Regions from separate parts of the Streptomyces sp. NPDC040622 genome, predicted to be linked through region 1. Evidence: riboswitches for the same ligand, from Rfam matches in the RefSeq annotation. Region 1 holds a riboswitch; each other region holds the start of a gene.
What was found. Region 1 has a riboswitch for S-adenosylmethionine ahead of thrC (threonine synthase). Riboswitches for the same ligand answer to the same signal wherever they lie in the genome.

Region 1 (4,243 bases):
CCCTGACGGGATACGAGCCCCTCGCGATGCTTGCTTCGGTGGTCGGTCGCGCCGAGCTAGACGGCGAGTTTGACCATGTCCGCCTGCGGACCCTTCTGGCCCTGCGAGATCTCGAATTCGACTCGCTGACCTTCTTCAAGGGTGCGGTACCCGTCCATCTGGATCGCGCTGTAGTGGACGAAAACATCCGCACCACCGTCGACCGCGATGAAGCCGTACCCCTTCTCCGCGTTGAACCACTTGACGGTGCCCTGAGCCATGCCTAACTCCCCTATTACTGGCCCTTGCACAGGACCGCACTTCGCGGACCCGGGTCAGACCTCACCCCCCACTGATTGGGGGTGTGCGCCGGAACGCGTCGACCGCCGCTGAATGTATCTGTCCAACTGCCGTCTGCAACAGGTCAATCGGACGAGAATTCTGGGCACGCCCGATCGGTAATATGCGGAGAATTCGCTGGAATTCAGGGCAAGTCGGGCCAGGCAAATGCCGCACAAGGTTCAAATGGGCAGCGCTCTTTGGCTACTTCTTGTCGACTCCGGGCCGACTTCGTATATGCGCTCGGCACTAACGGCGAAGCACGCTTCCCAACTGTACCGCGCTCAACCATGCAGAATTGCCCCCTCCGTTTCTCGTACGGAGGGGGCAATTCAGATAACGCAGGGTACTTGCGAAAAGATCAGCCGCCGGCGACGGCGGGAATGATCGAGACGCCGGCGCCGTCCGGCGTCGCGGTCTCGAGGCCCTGCTCGAAACGGACGTCGTCGTCGTTGACGTACACGTTCACGAAGCGGCGGAGCTTGCCCTGGTCGTCCAGGACGCGGGCGGCGATGCCGTTGTGGTTCTTCTCCAGGTCGGCGATGACCTCACCGAGGGTCGCCCCCTCGGCGGCGACCTCGGACTTGCCGCCGGTGTAGGTGCGAAGAATGGTGGGGATGCGAACGTTGACGCTCATGGTGTTCACCTCAGAAGTACGGAGTACGGGGGTGGGGCGCCCCTGAACGGGGCGCGGGGGACCGCGCGAGGACGGACCACGACCGGCAGTCGGCGACGCCGGTCAGGCCCTGCGGCGGCTAACCGGCGAGACCCGCGGAGCGGAACGCCTCGAGGCTCGGCTTGATCGTCGCGGTGGCCTGCGAGGTCTCGGCGACAGCGTCCAGCGTCTTGAGGCCGTCCCCCGTGTTGAGGACCACCGTGGTCAGCGAGGGATCGATGAGCCCCGCGTCGACGAGCTTCTTCGTGACGCCCACGGTGACCCCGCCCGCCGTCTCGGCGAAGATCCCTTCCGTACGGGCGAGAAGCTTGATCGCCTCGACGACCTGCTCGTCGTTCACGTCCTCCACCGCACCGCCCGTGCGGCGCGCGATGTCGAGGACGTACGGGCCGTCGGCCGGGTTGCCGATCGCCAGGGACTTGGCGATGGTGTCCGGCTTCTGCGGGCGCACCACGTCGTGGCCGGCCTTGAAGGCCGTGGACACCGGGGAGCAGCCCTCGGCCTGCGCGCCGAAGATCTTGTAGGGCTTGTCCTCGACCAGGCCGAGCGCGATGAGCTCCTTGAGCCCCTTGTCGATCTTCGTGAGCTGTGAGCCCGAGGCGATCGGGATGACGAGCTGGTCGGGCAGCTCCCAGCCGAGCTGTTCGCAGATCTCGTACGCGAGGGTCTTGGAACCCTCGCCGTAGTACGGCCGCAGGTTGACGTTGACGAAGCCCCAGCCCTCGCCCAGTGGGTCGCCGATGAGCTCGGAGCAGAAGCGGTTCACGTCGTCGTAGTTGCCCTCGATGCCGACGAGCTCGCCGCCGTAGACCGCGGCCATGACGACCTTGCCCTGCTCCAGGTCGTGCGGGATGAACACGCAGGAGCGGAAGCCGGCGCGGGCGGCGGCGGCGCCGACGGCGCCCGCGAGGTTGCCGGTGGAGGAGCAGGACAGGGTGGTGAAGCCGAAGGCGCGCGCCGCTTCGAGCGCCTGCGCGACGACGCGGTCCTTGAAGGAGTGCGTCGGGTTTCCGGAGTCGTCCTTGACGAACAGCTTGCCCGCGTCGACGCCGAGTTCGGCGGCGAGGTTGTCGGCCTTGACCAGCTTGGTCCAGCCCGGGTTGAGGTTCGGCTTGTCGGCCACGTCGGCGGGGACGGGCAGCAGGGGGGCGTAGCGCCAGATGTTGGCGGGTCCCGCCTCGATCTGCTTGCGGAGGGACTCCGGGTCGCCGAGCGGCAGGTCGTAGGCGACTTCGAGGGGGCCGAAACACTCGACGCAGGCGAAGATCGGACCGAGCGGGAACTTGGTGCCGCACTCACGGCAGGAGAGGCCGGAGGCGGGGCCGAGGTCTACGGAAGAGGTGGTGTTCTCAGTGGCGACAGTCTGCACAGCCATGGAGGCGAGGCCCTTTCTCCTCATCTTCCTCGCGACGCATCTCGCCGCGAGACGGAATTGGCACCTTCCCGAGCCGGGAGCCTCGCGGCGCGGATCCGATGGATCGCGTACGAGACCGGCTGGAGGGTTGCCGGGGCTTCAACGGGCCGTTTCCCTCTGCCCCTCTGGATGAGCGGTATTCGGTTGTGACGCCCGGGACCCCCGACATGCGATGGTCACCGGCGTTGTTCAAGACTGTAACCGAAGCCCCGGACCCTTGAGATAGTCGTCCGAACCGCGAGATGGATCACATATGGGAGGACCACGACCGTGCTGGAAGAGGTCGAGCACTGGCTGAGCAGGCGTTCCTGGTCCGTCGCCGACCGTCCGCCGGAGCGGCTCGTCGCCGCGAAACGGGCGTCCGGCACCTCGGTGAGCGTCGTCCTGCCCGCGCTCGACGAGGAGGCCACGGTCGGTGAGATCGTCGCCGAGATCCGCCGCGAGCTGATGGAGAAGGTGCGCCTGGTCGACGAGCTGGTGGTGGTCGACTCCGGCTCCACGGACCGCACCGCCGAGGTCGCCGCGGCGGCGGGCGCCAAGGTCGTGCACCGCGACGAGATCCTGCCGCGCATCGCGCCGGTGCCGGGCAAGGGCGAGGTGCTGTGGCGCTCGCTGCTGGTGACGGACGGCGACGTCGTGGCGTTCGTCGACGCGGACCTGCGGGAGTTCTCGGCGGACTTCGTCTCGGGGATCGTGGGTCCCCTGCTCACGGACCCGGACGTGGACTTCGTGAAGGCGATGTACGACCGCCCGCTGGGCGAGGCGGCCGGGCAGGGCGGGCGGGTGACGGAGCTGATGGCGCGGCCGCTGCTGAACATGCACTGGCCGCGCCTCGCGGGGTTCGTGCAGCCGCTGGGCGGCGAGTACGCGGTGCGCAGGTCGCTCCTGGAGCGGCTGCCGTTCCCGGTCGGGTACGGGGTGGAGCTGGGGCTGCTCGTGGACGCGCTGCACACGGTGGGGCTCGACGCGCTGGCGCAGGTGGACGTGGGGGTGCGCAGGCACCGGCACCAGGACGGGCAGGCGCTCGGCCGGATGGCGGCGGCGATCTACCGGACGGCGCAGCTGCGGCTGGCGCGCGGCCATCTGCTGCGTCCCGAGCTGACGCAGTTCGAGCGGGGCGAGGACGGGTTCGCGCCGCGGACGTATCCGGTCGACACGGAGGAGCGTCCGCCGATGACCGATATTGCTGAGTATGCGCGTCGTCGCGTGGCGTAACCTCAGATGATTGTCCGCTTTGCCTACATTGCCTACTTATGTGGGTCAGACATGCAGTGAAAGCCATGCGGCGGGCGGGCGTCCTCACGCTCGCCTCCGCCACCGTCGCGGCGGGCGCGCTCGTCGCGACCGCGTCGCCCGCGTCCGCGGAGGTCATCGAGCCCTTCGCCAAACGCTACGACGAATCGCTCTACGGCGACTTCAAGACCATCGGCAACACGGTCCTTGACTGCCCGACGAGCCCCGCCGACGTGGCCGCCTCCTGCAAGGAGACCCAGCAGGCCCAGGGCACCAAGAACAACAACAACTTCGTCGAGCACCGCATCGACACCGCGGGGCTCACCGGCACCTTCGACTCCAGCACCGGACAGGTGACGATCCCACCGGGCGCCACGGTCGACTACGCCCGCCTGTTCTGGGGCGGCAACGCGGGCACGCACCGCTTCGGCAACACCGTGCGCAACATCTGCGACCTCAACCGCGAGGGCAACAAGCCCGTGGACCCGGCGCCCGGCGACCCGCTCACCACGGCGCCCGTCATCCGGGTCGACGGCGGCGCGCAGAACACCGTGAGCGTCGAGAACGCGGTCCGCTCCCCCAACGCCACGCAGGGCCCGCAC
Region 2 (4,243 bases), on a different contig from region 1:
CGCATCGACCGCCTCCTGGCCCAGGAGACCGGCGAGTTCACCAAACCTCGCGCGCGAGGGCGTCGGCCCGCACACGGGTGAGAGGTTCACCGACCCCGACGAGGAACTCCTCGGCCTGGTCGGCCGCTCCGGCCGGGCGCCCGCCAAGAAGCAGCAGTCCCGCGAGCCGCGCATCGACCACCCGCCGGCCGAGGACCCCGCCGCGATGAGGGCCGTCTTCGCGTCCCCCGACGCGACCGGCACGCTCCACCGCGACCGGGGCGAGATCCGCTGGGCGAAGGGGGAGATCGGGGCGGGCGAGGGCCACCCGGCGGCCGCGTTCGTCGTGGCCATCCACCCGGCGGGCGAACGGGCCAAGGCCGCCGACGTGTTCACCGTGCTGCCCGCCATCTCGGGCGTCGCGCTCCCGATGGCGACGGCCATCGGCCGGGCCGTCGCCGGACGCGTCCTGGTCGGCTGTGGCGACCCGGGCACGTCGGACGGCGGCACGGGCGCCCTGCAGGCCCTCGGCGCCCTCCTCCTGGACGCCGACGGCTGGGAACCGGGACCCGGCGGGCGGGAGTTGACGCGCCTGAGCCGCATCGACGCGAGCGGCCTCGACGCGCGCCTCGCGCACACCGGGATCCGCGTCGCCTGCGGCCCCTTCAACGTGCTGTGCGGTGAGCGCGGCGTCGCCCGCGTCTTCGGCCCGCAGAAGGGCGCGACCCCCACTCAGGTCGAACAGCTGACCGCCGCCCTGGAGCACTGGGCGCACATCCTCACGCGGGACCTGCGCGTACGCGCCGACCTGTGCACGGGCGCGTCGGGCGGCCTGGGCACCGGACTCGCCGCGCTCGGCGCCGCCCTCCTGCCCCGTTTCGACGTCCTGCTCGACGGAGTCGGCCTGGACGGCAGGCTCGCCCGCGCCGACCTGGTCATCACCGCCGAGGGCGCCCCGGACCACCGGACGCCGCGCGGCGATCCCCGCCGAGGTGGCCCGGCGCGCACACGGTCCGCGCGCTGGGCGTGGACGCCTGCAGCGCCATCCTGCCCGCCCCGGTCCCGCCGACCGAGGCGCTCGGCAGGGGCGGCGAGTTCCTCACCGACGCGGCCGAGCGGACCGTGCGGATGATCCGGCTCGGGTCACGGCTGCTGTCTCCGGCTCAGGCGGCGGCGCTGGTGTCCGGCACGCAACGCCCGTCCTCGGTGCGGTAGTTCCACCGCGCTCCGTCGGCGACCAGTTCCTTGACGGCGCGCACGAAACGCTCGACGTGCTCGTCGGGGGTGCCCGCGCCGAAGCTCACGCGGATGGCGTTCAGGGACTTCTCGCCGGGCGCGGCCTCGGGGGCACCGCACTCGCCGGGCTCGTCGGGCTCGCTGCCGAGCAGGGTGCGCACCAGCGGGTGGGCGCAGAAGAGGCCGTCCCGCACGCCGATGCCGTACTCGGCGGAGAGCGCGGCGGCGAAGTGCGAGCTGTTCCAGCCGTCCACGACGAAGGAGATGACGCCCACGCGCGGCGCGTCGTCGCCGAACAGCGAGAGGACCCGCACCTGCGGCACCTCGGCGAGGCCCTCGCGGACCTTCCCGATGAGGTACTGCTCGCGAGCGACGAGGTCGTCGAAGCCCGCCTCGGTGAGCGCCTTGCAGGCGGCGGCGATCGAGTACACGCCGATGACGTTGGGCGAACCGGCCTCGTGGCGGGCCGCGGTGTCGTGCCACTCCACGTCGACGCCGCCGTCGGCGCGGCGCGCCACCTTCCGCGAGGCCCCGCCGCCGGCCAGGTAGGGCTCGGCGTCACGCAGCCAGTCGGAGCGGCCCGCGAGGACGCCCGAGCCGAAGGGCGCGTACAGCTTGTGGCCGGAGAAGGCGACCCAGTCGACGTCCAACTCGTCGATGGAGACGGGGTGGTGGGGCGCGAGCTGCGCGGCGTCCAGGACGATCCGGGCGCCGTGCGCGTGGGCGGCGGCGGCCAGCTCGCGCACCGGCCAGAGCTCACCGGTGACGTTCGAGGCGCCGGTCACGCACACCAGGGCGGGGCCGTAGGGGTCGCGCTCCGCGAGGGCGCGCTCCAGGGTCTGCACGGCCTCGCCGGGCGTGCGCGGCGCGTTGAGGTAGGTGACGCGGGCGTCGCGCCACGGCAGGAGCGAGGCGTGGTGCTCGGTCTCGAAGACGAAGACCTGGCAGTCGGCGGGCAGCGCGGCGGCCAGCAGGTTCAGCGAGTCGGTGGTGGAGCGGGTGAAGACGACCTGGTCGCCGTCGCGGCAGCCGAGGAACGCGGCGACGGTCTCGCGGGAGTTCTCGAAGAGGTCGGTGGAGAGCTGCGAGAGGTAGCCGGCCCCGCGGTGCACGCTGCCGTAGTAGGGCGCGTACGCCGCCACGTCGTCCCAGACCCGCTGCAGCGCCGGGGCGCTCGCCGCGTAGTCGAGCGCCGCGTACGTCACCTCGCCACCGGTGACCAGCGGAACGGTGACGTCCCTGCCGAGGACGGCCAGCGGGGCGCAGACGGACGGGTCGACGGCAACGGCGGAAACAGACATGGCGAACTCCCGTGAGAGACAAGTGAGTTCACTGCGACGACAGCGGCACGACAGGGGTGCGGCGGTGCAGTGATGAAGAGAAGAAGGGTGTGCGGAAAGGGGCCGAAGGCCCTAGCACATTCGCTTGCTCACGAGACTGCTCCCTTGAGGACCAGGACCCCAGGGTTGAGAGGGGTCCGCGCTTGCCATACGCCTCGCTGCGCACGGCCTGGTCTTCACCCGGGGCACCCCGCCACGGACGGAGGGTTGCCGGACAGCGGGCCGGGGCCGTAGTCGCTGTCACTCATGACCTGTGCAGCATCCTGCCACACGATCTTCGGCGCGCAAGGCGCAGTCCAGATTCCGGACTGCGCCGTGCGTCACACCGGAGGGTTCTCCTCAGCGGTTGCTCGCGGACACCCAGCGCTCCAGGGCCCGCTTCGCGGCGCCCGAGTCGATCGCCTGCGCCGCCCTGACCATCTGGGCGCGCAACTGCTCCACCAGGGGCTCGTCGGTCGGCCTCAGGGCCACCAGGGCCGCCGCGGAGTTCAGCAGCACCGCGTCCCGCACCGGCCCGCTCTCCCCGTCCAGCAGCCGCAGCGCCACCTCCGCGTTGTACGAGGCGTCGGCGCCCCGCAGCGCCTCGACCGGCACCACGTCGATGCCGACGTCACGCGGGTCGAAGGCCTCCTCGCGCACCGCGCCGTCCCGCACCGTCCAGACCCGGGACGTCGCCGTCGTCGTCAGCTCGTCGAGCCCGTCGTCGCCGCGGAAGACGAGCGAGGAGTTGCCGCGCTCGGCGAAGACGCCGGCCACGACGGGCGCCATCTTGGGGTCGGCGACACCGACGGCCTGGGCCCGCACCTGGGCGGGGTTGGTGAGCGGGCCGAGGAGGTTGAAGACGGTCCTGATCCCCAGCTGGCTGCGCGCGCCGCCCGCGTGGCGCAGCGCGGGGTGGAACTTCACGGCGAAGCAGAACGTGATGCCGGCCTCGTCCGCGACCTCGACGACCCGCTGCGGGGTGAGGTCCAGATTGACGCCGAGCTTCTCCAGGACGTCGGAGGCGCCGGACGCGCTGGAGGCGGCGCGGTTGCCGTGCTTGACGACCTTCGCGCCCGTGCCCGCGACGACGATCGCCGACATGGTCGAGATGTTGACGGTCTTGGCGCCGTCGCCGCCGGTGCCCACGATGTCGACGCTCGGGCCCGGCACGTCGATGACGTTGGCGTGCGCGTACATGGCGCGGACGAGTCCGGAGATCTCCTCGACGGTCTCGCCCTTGGCCCGCAGGGCGACCACGAAGGCCGCGATCTGCGCGTCGGTGGCCTCGCCCCGCATGATGCGGTCCATGGCCCAGGCCGTGTCGTCCGCGCTCTGGTCGCGCCCGTCGAGCAGGCCGTTCAGCACGTCGGGCCAGGAACGGTCCGCCGCGGTGTCGCCTCCTGCGGGGGTCACAGCGCTCATAGCCGCTCCTGGTCTTCGTCCGTGGGTGACAAGGGCCCCCGCACAGGGGGTGGCACCACCCTATCCAGCGTCCGGGACGGCAAAGAGCCCCGTCCATGCAATGGACGGGGCTCCTGCCGTGGCGACCTTGTGGTCAGAGCTCGTGGAGCTCGGTTTGATCAGTGGTGGCCGTGGCCGCTCGTGATCTCCTTGTACTCCTCGGCGGTGGGCTTGGGGATCTGGTTGTCCTCCCCGAAGTAGCCCTTGGAGAGCTTCGCCCGGAGCTTCTGCGAACCGGACAGCTT
Region 3 (4,243 bases), on a different contig from region 1:
CGGCTCGCCGTCGCCCACCCCGTCCGCTTCAGCCCCGCCTACGCCGCCGTGAAGGCCGCCGTCGACGCGGGGGAGGCGGGAGCGGTCCTCGCGGTGTCGGGCGCGAACAACGGCAGCATGCCGACCCGGGACCGCCGCTGGTTCGCCGAACCCGCCCTCTCCGGCGGCGGCGCCCTGATGGACCACACCGTCCACATCGCCGACCTGCTGGACGACCTCTTCGACGAGGCCCGCGCCGTCGAGGTGTACGCGCAGACCAACAACCTCCTGTACGCCGACGAGGTCGACGCCGAGACCAGCGGCCTGGTCAGCGTGACCTACTCCAACGGCGCCGTCGCCACCATCGACTGCAGCTGGTCCCACCCGCGATCCCACCACTCCTGGGGCGGCCTGGAGCTCACCGTCGTCGGGGAACGGGCCACGCTGGAGATGGACGCCTTCGACCAGAAGGTGCACGGCTTCAGCGAACGCGCCGGACGCGGCACGGAGGTCCCGTTCGGCGTCGACCTGGACGAGCGGATGCTCCGCGCCTTCCTGTACGGACCCGAGGAGGGCGGCACGGACGTCGCCGACGGAGAGGGCGGCCTGCGCACGCTGCGCCTCGTGGCGGCGGGGTACGCCTCCGCGGCCACGGGGGTCCCGGTGGTGCCGGCCGGCGTCAACGAAGGAGGCCGCGTCAACGAAGGAGGCAGCCCGCCCGGAGTCTAGACCTGCTGCGGATGAGGACTGAGACCGGAGTCGGATCCGGAACGGATCGGGCGCGTATTAGCGTGGACGGGACAGATCGACCGACAGGATCCGAGGTGCCCGGCCCATGCCAAGCCGCAGCGAGAGCCGTACCCAGCTCATCGAGTCACTCATGGAGCGGTTCCCGCACGTGCCGCGGGAAGCCGTGATCAAGGAAGACCTGCTGCGCGGCGGCATCGCCTTCGACGAGTCGGCCCTCAGCGACAACGAGGGCGGCGACGTCAAGCCGAAGTCGTACTTCATCTTCTCCTTCGACCACGGCACGCTCCCCGAGCTGGGGGCCGCCGCGCTGCGCCGCCCGCCGGAGGAGATCGTCCTCACCGGCGGTCCCTACGAGCTGCGCCGCACCGTCGTCTCGGTGCGCGTGAACCCCGCGTCGCCCTACCGCGTGGCCGCCGACGACCACGGCGTCCTCGGCCTCTACCTGGACGGCGTGCGGATCTCCGACGTCGGCCTGCCGCCGATGCCGGACTACTACCGGCACACCCTGGAGAACGGCAAGTCCGTGATGGAGGTGGCCCCCACCATCCAGTGGGGCTACCTGATCTACCTGACGGTCTTCCGCGTCTGCCAGTACTTCGGCGCCAAGGAGGAGTGCCAGTATTGCGACATCAACCACAACTGGCGCCAGCAGAAGGCGGCGGGCCGCCCCTACACGGGCGTGAAGCCGATGGACGAGGTGCTTGAGGCCCTCGCCATCATCGACAAGTACGACACCAACAAGTCGTCCACCGCGTACACGCTCACCGGCGGCGCCATCACCACACAGCTCCAGGGCAAGGACGAGGCCGACTTCTACGGCCAGTACGCCAAGGCCATCGAGGAGCGCTTCCCCGGCCGCTGGATCGGCAAGGTCGTCGCCCAGGCCCTGCCCAAGGCGGACGTGCAGCGCTTCCACGACTACGGCGTGCGGATCTACCACCCCAACTACGAGGTGTGGGACCCGTACCTGTTCGAGCGGTACTGCCCCGGCAAGGAGCGCTACGTCGGCCGTGACGAGTGGCACCGCCGCATCCTGGACTCCGCCGAGGTGTTCGGGCCGCGCAACGTCATCCCGAACTTCGTGGCGGGCGTCGAGATGGCGGAGCCCTTCGGGTTCAAGACGGTCGACGAGGCCATCGACTCCACCGTCGAGGGCCTGCAGTACTTCATGTCGCGCGGCATCACGCCCCGCTTCACCACCTGGTGCCCGGAGCCCACGACCCCGCTCGGCAAGGCGAACCCGCAGGGCGCCCCGCTGGAGTACCACGTGCGGCTCCTGGAGGCCTACCGCGCCACGATGGAGGCCAACGGCCTCTCGTCGCCGCCCGGTTACGGCCCGGCGGGACCCGGCAACGCGGTCTTCTCGGTCAGCTCCTTCATGGACAGCCTGCCCGCGGAGAAGGCCGCCCCCGAGGACGCCGTCGTGCCGGTGGAAACCCCGTAGAACCGTGGGGTGAGAGGCCTGTCCGGGGGTGCGGAAAAGCCCGGGCAGGCCTCCCGGACGCCGTGTTACGGTCGGGGCGGGTCACGAGTTCCAGCGCCAAGCCCCGGCTCGCTGGACGGCACCCCGCTCCGTCGCGGGTGCCCCGGGTGACGACCCGCCCCGTGCGACGTGCACGGGGAACGGCGGATCACCGGGGTCGGCGACACCGGGGTCCACGACTCCGGAGGCGCACCATGACGCACTCGCACGACACCTGCGACACCTACACCCCCGGTCACCAGGTCCACTGGACCCAGGCCCGCAACAGCGCGAGCGACCCCGGCACGGTGGTCGACGTGCTCCTGTCCTCGCACGACGTCGCGGAGGACGGCCGCATCGCCCTTCATGTGCTCGGCCCGACCAGGGGTGTCCCCGCGGCCCTGTGGACGCACGACCCGGAGCGGCTGCGCGGCCTTCTGCGGGAGCACAAGGGCCTGGCCCGGTGGCAGCCCCGCTGGAACCTGCTGCGGCTCAGCCGCGACACCGTGGGCACCACGCTGGTCTGCGTGGCCCCGCAGCCGGCGGATCACTGACGGCATCCGCCGGGGCCCGCCTCGTCCCGGCCGCCGCCGAAGATCACCGCTTCGTAGGATGACGACGTGATCCGGACGCGGGCGATCCCCGCGTCCGGGCGGCGCGACAGTCAGCCACCCACAGCCGGAGGTCCCCCGTGCAACACCACCCCGTCACCGTCGTCACCGGCGGCAGTCGCGGCATCGGCGCCGCTGTCAGCGCCCGTCTCGCCGAGGAGGGCCACGACGTCGTCATCGGTTACCACGCGGACGAGGCCGCCGCCGAGAAGGCCGCCGACGCGGTACGCGCGGCAGGCCGCCGCTGCGTCACCGTCCGGGCCGACACCGCCGACGAGGCCGACGTCGACCGCCTCTTCGACACCGCGGCGGCCGAGCTCGGCCCGGTCACCGGACTGGTCAACAACGCGGGCGTGGGCGCCCCGGTCGGTCCGCTCGCGGAGGCCGACGCCGCGGGTCTGCGCCGGGCCCTGGAGGTCAACGTGCTCGGGTATCTGCTCTGCGCCCGGCGCGCGGTGCGCGACATGTCGGCCGGCGGCGGCGCGATCGTGAACATCTCCTCCGCCGCCGCGACCCTCGGCGCCCCCGGCGAGTACGTCCACTACGCGGCCGCCAAGGGCGCCGTCGACACGATGACGGTGGGCCTGGCCAAGGAGGTCGCGGCGGACGGCATCCGCGTCAACGCCGTCGCCCCCGGCGTCATCTGGACCGAGTTCCACGCCGACCCCGAGCGTCCCGCGAAGCTCGCTCCGGGCATCCCCATGGGGCGCTCGGGGCAGCCGTCGGAGATCGCGGCGGCCGTCGCCTGGCTGCTCTCGGACGACGCCTCGTACGCGACCGGCACGGTGCTGCGGGTGGCGGGCGGCCGCTGACGCGCCCCGGGCGGCCGCTCGTACGCTGTGCACATGATCACTGGAGCGGTCGCCCTCGCGCACGACGTAGCCATCCGACCCGTCGCGCCCGGCGACGGCCCCGCGCTCGCCCGCGCCCACCGGCGCAACCGCGTGCACCTCGACCCCTGGGAGCCGGACCGGCCCGAGTCCTTCTACACCGAGGAGGGCCAGAGGGACCGGGTCCGCGGGCAGCTGGAGGACGGCCGTGCGGGCCGCTCGGCGCACTGGGTGCTCGTGAGCGGCGACGAGGTCGTCGGCCACGCCGCCCTGTCGAACATCGTGCTGGGCCCGGCCCGCAGCGGGAACCTCGGCTACTGGATCGACGCCGGGCAGGTGGGCCGGGGTCTGGCCACCGCCGCCGCCCGGTACGTGTGTGGGGCGGCGGACGGGGACCTGGGCCTGCACCGTGTCGAGGCGGGCACCCTGCTCCACAACACCGCGTCGCAGCGCGTGCTCGCTAAGTGCGGTTTCGAGGAGTACGGGGTCGCGCCGGGCTACCTGTGCATCAAGGGCGCCTGGCGCGACCACCGGCTCTTCCAGAAGATCCTCAACGACCGCCCGGTGTGAGGCGGTCCCGGGACCGGATCAGACGATGTTCTCCGCGACCT

Region 2: it holds a riboswitch for S-adenosylmethionine, as region 1 does, so the genes downstream of both, ACZ592_RS35945 (aminotransferase class V-fold PLP-dependent enzyme) here and thrC (threonine synthase) in region 1, are expected to answer to the same signal.
Region 3: it holds a riboswitch for S-adenosylmethionine, as region 1 does, so the genes downstream of both, ACZ592_RS12580 (hypothetical protein) here and thrC (threonine synthase) in region 1, are expected to answer to the same signal.

What each region holds. Positions count from the first base shown of each region.
Region 1 is NZ_JBVIXD010000006.1:161,158-165,400, reverse strand. Features, by position in the region: gene ACZ592_RS18510 (cold-shock protein) at 57-260, opposite strand; gene ACZ592_RS18505 (ubiquitin-like small modifier protein 1) at 680-955, opposite strand; gene thrC (threonine synthase) at 1,074-2,393, opposite strand; SAM riboswitch class I at 2,387-2,544, opposite strand; gene ACZ592_RS18495 (glucosyl-3-phosphoglycerate synthase) at 2,679-3,623, shown strand; gene ACZ592_RS18490 (DUF7927 domain-containing protein) at 3,689-4,243, shown strand, end outside.
Region 2 is NZ_JBVIXD010000016.1:109,870-114,112, forward strand. Features, by position in the region: gene ACZ592_RS35935 (hypothetical protein) at 1-81, shown strand, start outside; partial or broken gene ACZ592_RS35940 (glycerate kinase) at 437-1,194, shown strand; gene ACZ592_RS35945 (aminotransferase class V-fold PLP-dependent enzyme) at 1,143-2,516, opposite strand; SAM riboswitch class IV at 2,690-2,807, opposite strand; gene trpD (anthranilate phosphoribosyltransferase) at 2,895-3,959, opposite strand; gene qcrB (cytochrome bc1 complex cytochrome b subunit) at 4,118-4,243, opposite strand, start outside.
Region 3 is NZ_JBVIXD010000004.1:122,704-126,946, reverse strand. Features, by position in the region: gene ACZ592_RS12590 (Gfo/Idh/MocA family protein) at 1-708, shown strand, start outside; gene ACZ592_RS12585 (radical SAM protein) at 815-2,173, shown strand; SAM riboswitch class IV at 2,253-2,362, shown strand; gene ACZ592_RS12580 (hypothetical protein) at 2,407-2,745, shown strand; gene ACZ592_RS12575 (SDR family oxidoreductase) at 2,883-3,614, shown strand; gene ACZ592_RS12570 (GNAT family N-acetyltransferase) at 3,648-4,202, shown strand; gene ACZ592_RS12565 (amino acid permease) at 4,221-4,243, opposite strand, start outside.